DNA from 2 places in the Pseudoalteromonas ruthenica genome. Region 1 is predicted to be linked to the other one. Evidence: predicted binding sites of a transcription regulator. Region 1 holds the regulator's gene; the other holds the start of a gene.
The links. The regulator LexA, encoded in region 1, represses DNA repair genes until DNA is damaged. The targets are predictions, from matches to a motif close to TACTGTATNNNNATACAGTA.
Positions count from the first base shown of each region.

Region 2: uvrD (DNA helicase II) is a predicted target of LexA. The motif match lies at 1,766-1,785, and genes of this name have one in related genera.

Region 1 covers NZ_CP023396.1:3,015,259-3,018,472, forward strand. Annotated here, with positions in the region: gene coxB (cytochrome c oxidase subunit II) at 1-1,112, opposite strand, end outside; gene lexA (transcriptional repressor LexA) at 1,431-2,048, opposite strand; gene PRUTH_RS14220 (HNH endonuclease family protein) at 2,268-3,017, shown strand; gene PRUTH_RS14225 (SpoIIAA family protein) at 3,083-3,214, shown strand, end outside.
Region 2 covers NZ_CP023396.1:48,852-52,065, forward strand. Annotated here, with positions in the region: gene uvrD (DNA helicase II) at 1-1,701, opposite strand, end outside; gene PRUTH_RS00245 (GNAT family N-acetyltransferase) at 1,844-2,281, opposite strand; gene PRUTH_RS00250 (HAD-IA family hydrolase) at 2,259-2,951, opposite strand; gene xerC (tyrosine recombinase XerC) at 2,954-3,214, opposite strand, start outside.

The DNA of each region.
Region 1 (3,214 bases):
TAGGCCTGAATCACGCTTGGTTGAACGATGTCACCGGTTTCATTACCGAAGGCATTGCGTTGGTAAGTAACCACCGCAGCCAACTCTTTAAGCGTAAGTTGACCGACAAATGCCTGCATCGCAGTCCCTGGCTTACCGTGCACCACAATATCGATATGGTCGTTAATATCGCCGGTGGCTATTGGACTGCCTTTAATGGCGGGGAAGACTCCAGGTAAACCGAGCCCCGTAGGCTGATGACAAGCTGCACAGCGCGTGATGTACACTTGCTCGCCCGATGCCATTAGCTCATCTTCAGAGAGGATTTGTTCTAGCAGCTCAGCATCGGCCTGCGCCTGAGCTTGCTTCGCTTGTTTCTGCTCTGCCAGCCAAGCGTCAAACTCTTCAGGGGGTTTTGCTTCTACGACCACCGGCATAAAGCCGTGGTCTTTACCGCATAACTCGGCGCACTGGCCGCGATACGTACCCGGTTCGTTTACGCGTGTCCAAGCTTCGTTGATAAACCCAGGGTTAGCGTCTTTCTTTACTGCAAAATCGGGCACCCACCAAGAGTGAATGACGTCATCTGAGGTCATTAAGAAACGTACTTTTTGATTAGTGGGAATGACCAAGGGTTTATCTACTTCGAGGAGGTAATTGTCGCCCTTATTTTGCGCATTTTTGATTTGCTCTTGAGGCGTTGACAGCAGTGAGTAGAAGCCCACATCGTGGCCCATATACTCGTAGTGCCATTTCCATTGTGAACCAGTCACCTTAATGGTGATATCGGCCTTTGTTGTATCCTCCATAGCAATCAGGGTTTTGGTGGCCGGAACAGCCATGGCTATGAGAATAACAAATGGAATCGCTGTCCAAAGTATTTCTACTTTGGTGCTTTCATGAAAGGTAGCGGGGGTGACCCCTTTTGACTTGCGGTGTTTGAGCAGCGCCCAAAACATCACCGCGAAAACAACCACACCAATCACACAGCATATAATAAATATGGTCATGTGTAGTTGGTAAACATTTTCGCTAATGTCAGTTACCCCTTGGCGCAAGTTGTACTTGCTATTCGCGGACACCAATTGAGGGAATAACAGACATAGCAACATGAGGGAGCTCAGCTTCTTCATGTGTACCATCTCCTTATTGTTGCGCAATGCAAGGAAGAGGCGGTTACAGCTTAATACCCAATCTTCGTTATTATTATGCTTTTACCAGTCGACAACTTTGACCCTAAATAAACTGTTGAAAAACCGACCAGCAAAGCCTGTAATATAACCAATTAGTCAAAGATTGAGCTAATAGCAAGTTAATACACTACTTTTGTTTACGTTTTATTAATAAATTAACAGGAATATTCAAGCTGTTAGAAAGCACTGTGGCTAAGGAGGGAACATGGGGAAAGCCCCTAATAACAGACCTATTAGAGGCAAAATAAGTAAATTTAATTACATCCAGTCGGCGTTTCGGATCACACCTACAGCTAAGCCTTCAATATTAAAGGATTCGTTCTCTAAATCGACTTCAATGGGTGTGAATTCTTCATTCTCTGCATGCAGCAGAACCTTACGCCCAGCTTTTTCTAAACGCTTCACGGTGACATCTTCATCAACCCGCGCGACCACCACTTGGCCGTTTTCAGCCACCTGAGTGCGATGTACCGCTAATAAGTCGCCATCCATAATGCCGATGTCTTTCATACTCATGCCATTTACGCGCAGCAAATAATCTGCAGCAGGCTTGAACAGTAGTGGGTCTATCTGGCAGTGACTCTCTATATGCTGTTGTGCAAGAATGGGCTCGCCCGCAGCAACACGGCCAATTAAAGGCAGGCCCAATTGTTCGGGTTCTTCTTCCTCGACCAATTGAATACCTCGACTCGCGCCAGGCTTCATTTTGATTACGCCTTTCTTAGCCAACGCCTTAAGATGTTCTTCTGCGGCGTTAGCACTGCGAAACCCCAGTGTTTGTGCAATTTCTGCACGCGTCGGCGGCATGCCGGTATCTTTAATAAAGACTTTAATCAGCTCAAGAATTTGCGATTGGCGTTTAGTTAATGGGCGCATACAACTGGGTTTCCATACAGTACATTTAACTGTGAGTATATACAGTTAAATGAAAATCGCAAATAAAATCAGGGAATTTGCTGACCATTGCAACCTTAATTAATGCAACTTCGCTTTTGTTCATATGCAACCTCATCTCATACTCATAAAGTGATAGGTGACGAATGCGCGACAATGCTTTAAAGTAGCGCTGTTTTAGTCATGTTATTAAGCAGTTAGATGACTCGCCAAGGTGTATTTTCAGCGTTCCTTATACTTATTTCGGCACTGACGATAGGTGCGTGCAAAGCCGATACGGTCAAGATGTCGCGCAGCGGCCTTTGTCACCCTGAAGATTCGGCTCATTATCAACGCACTCAATCTTTTACCCCCTATGCGAACTTAGAAAGCTGTCTAGCAGACGGTGGACGTTTACCAAAGAACCACACTAAACAAACATCAGGAAATAGTTATCATCGGGATAACTGGCCACATTGGTTAGACACCGATCACGACTGCCAAGACGCCCGTGCTGAAGTGCTGATTGCCCAATCACACAGTGATGTAAGCTACACCACTCAAGCGCGCTGCACCGTCACCAGCGGCCAGTGGCATGACCCTTATTCGGGACAGATACTACGCAATGACGATGATTTAGATATAGACCATATTGTTCCGCTTAAATTTGCCTATGAACACGGTGCTGCCACCTGGAGTCGTTCGCAAAAGGCACAATTTGCCAACGATATGGAGAATTTGCTTGCTGTTGATAATGGCCTAAATCGTAGCAAAGGCGCAAAAGGCCCTTGGCAATGGTTGCCGCCGCATCAAGATTACCGCTGTCAGTACATTCAGCGCTTTAATTACATCATGAGCAAATATGACCTTCGCTACTCGCAAAACGAAAAAGACCAAGTTCAGAGTTTGCTGCAAAGCTGCGTAGGTGAAACTTTAAACCTCAGCGCACTACCTACAACCTTGCACCAATAACCAACCGCTTGTAAGTAAATATTCTATATTGATAGAGCATCCAATGAACTCGTTGGCGAGGATATATGCTCAATATCACTATAAACGAAACACACAATACCGCTCTACTCGAACCACAAGGCCAGCTGACAGCAGAAGACTTTGCAGCAGCCGTGCGTATTATCGACCCTTATATTGAACAGCATGCAAAGCTACAT
Region 2 (3,214 bases), 300 kb from region 1:
CAGTGGAAACTCTAAGCCTTTGGCAGAGTGCAGAGTCATCATTTGCACTGCGTCTTCGTGCTCTTCGGCTTGACCCTCTCCGGCCTCTAAAGAGGTATAGGCTAAAAAGCCTTGCAGTGGTGAGGAAAACTCTTCATCAACGGGTAATTCATACTGCTCGCAAGCGTTAATAAGCTCTTCTAAGTTTTCCACGCGAGCACGGCCTTTTTCGCCTTTTTCGGCCTGATACATGGCCATCAAACCGGTATTCTCTATGGTGTATTTTGCCTGCTCTGCGAGGGTCAACTCAGCAATACGCTGCTCCACCCCCTCAACCAACTCAATAAAGCGATTAACTGCCGTGGCGGCGCGACCAGACAAATGTTTCTGCTCTAAGATAGCCTTGGCGGCATACCATAACGGCAGCGACTCGGCTCGGGCACAGTCACGAATATGACTGAGCGTCTTATCGCCAATGCCTCGAGTTGGGGTGTTGATCACACGCTCAAAGGCGGCATCATCTTGACGGTTACTGACCAGGCGCAAATAACATAATGCATCTTTGATTTCTTGGCGCTCGAAGAAGCGCATGCCGCCATAAATACGGTACTTTAACCCCTCTTGTAACAAGGCTTCCTCTAAGACTCGAGATTGTGCATTGTTACGGTAAAGAATTGCGGTATCGGTTAGCGCATTGCCTGCATCCATCCAGGTTTTTATTTTGCCAACAATAAAGCGCGCTTCATCTAGCTCGTTAAAAGCAGCATAGATGGAAATAGGCTCGCCTTGATTGCCGTCGGTCCACAAATTTTTACCCATGCGTTCTGCGTTATTCTCAATCAGAGAGTTCGCCGCTTTCAAAATGGTGGCAGTCGAGCGGTAATTTTGTTCAAGACGAATGGTATCGGCGTCGAAGTCGTCCAAGAAGCGTTTGATATTCTCGATACGGGCACCACGCCAGCCATAGATACTTTGATCATCATCACCGACAATCATCATGCTGTTGGTGTCGCCTGCGATCAGTGCAAGCCAGCGGTATTGAATGGTATTGGTATCTTGAAACTCGTCCACCAGAATATGCGCAAAGCGCTGTTGATAATGGCGCAGCAGAGTGGGGTTTTGCTGCAGTACCTCGTAGCAGCGCAACAGTATTTCTGCAAAATCGACCAGTCCGGCGCGATCGCAAGCCTCTTGGTAAGCTGAATAGACGCGCAGCAATAGCTGCTCGTTGACATCATAGGCTTGAATGTCACCCGGGCGCAGGCCCTCATCTTTTTTGGCGCTGATATACCACGCAAGGTGTTTGGCTGGCCACTTCTTCTCATCAATATTCATGGCCTTGAGTAAGCGGCGGATCATTCGCTGTTGATCATCGCTATCAAGAATTTGAAAAGACTCAGGTAGCTTGGCTTCGCGGTGATGGGCGCGCAAAATACGGTGTGCCAAGCCGTGGAATGTGCCTACCCACATGCCGCCAACGGAGCCTTGAATGGTCTGCTCGACACGAGCACGCATCTCTTTTGCGGCTTTGTTGGTAAAGGTTACGGCGAAGATGCTAAAAGGCGAGGCTCCTTCAACTTGAGTAAGCCAAGCGATGCGGTGCACCAAGACCCGGGTTTTGCCCGAGCCAGCTCCTGCTAATACCAGCATATTTTGCAACGGCGCTGCTACCGCCTCGCGTTGCTTGTCGTTTAAGCCATCAAGTAATTCAGATACATCCATCGCCGCGTTCCACCTGTCATAATTGCCACCAGTATAACAAGAGTTCCAGCTTGGCTAAATAGAATACTGTTTTTATAACCAGTGCGCTGTCTCTTTATCATTCGCTATGGTGTTGCAGGCCCGACACTGGCACTTGATGGCTTTATAGCGGCTTGCTAAATACAATCTTAGTATCGGCATCAATTTGGCTGTTAGCAGTGAGTTGTAGGTACTGATATTTCGCCAACATGGCACGCATAGCGCTAAAGCACAGCATGCTCTTAACTTGAATTTCTTGATAGCCATGGGCTTTGGCCCAGCGCTCTTGATATTGCAGCAGCGCCCTGGCTACCCCTTGAGAGCGATAACTGGGCACCACACCGCCAAGCCAGCTATAAAAACATTGTGGTGACAACGCAAAGCCCAGTTTAAAACCGATAATATGATGTTGTTGATAGGCCACCAAGGCAAGAAAGGGGGCTGCTGCGATCTTTCGCTCATAGCGAGCTAGGCTGGCCCCAGTGGCAAGCTCTGGAATACGACGCTGAGCTGTTAAACACTCGGACAAACTAACGGGTTTAAGTGAGAATCTCAAGCTCATGGATATCGCTAATCTCCATATCCGCTAGCCCCTTGTAGTGGTAACTAGTCGCTTGGTTATTGAGCCATACACTCTTGCAACCAGCATTATTAGCGCCTTGTACATCGGTGTCTAAGCTATCGCCGATATGGATTATTTGCTGCGGTATGACTGCCATTGCCTGCGCTGCTTTGTGGTAAAGGTCGCTATAAGGTTTAGCACGACCGTCTGGGCCGGCCATAAATACGGCATCAAACTGGCCATGAAGGTTAAAGCGGGTGACATCGACATTGCCGTTGGTGATGGCTATCAGGCGAAAGCGTTGGCGCAAAGTGTCCAGTAATGCCAGCACACTGTCGGCAACAACAATGTTACTGCGGGCCTCGGCAAACGCCCGATAGGCATGTTCAGCATGGCTGTTGTCAACGCCCATGTGCTTCATGGCGTGAGTAAGTGCCTGCTTACGTAGGGCGGTAACATCATGCGCTAATGCTGGCTGCTGCATTAACGCCTGCTCGCGACAGTATTGCCAAAAATCAGCTTCTTGCTCGCGCCATTGCGGCAATGTTTGTAAGTAATCATGTTGCGCCTGCAGTGCAGCCTTAATAACCGGATGATTGTTATACAGCGTGTCATCCAAATCAAAACTGAGCACTTTGGCTTGCTCTAAGGCGCGATTGAATCGAATCATAGTTACTTCTGTTTTTTGGCTCTAGGGTGGGTATTATCATACACCTTGGCAAGGTGTTGAAAGTCCAAATGGGTATAAACCTGAGTGGCGGACAAGCTGCTGTGTCCAAGCAACTCTTGCACCGCGCGCAAATCACCACTGGACTCAAGTACATGCGAAGCAAAAGAGTGGCGTAGTTTGTGTGGATGTACCTGGGCACTAATCCCTTGTTTGACACCCCATTCACGCATGCGCTCACGTACGTGACGAGCAGAAATGCGCAA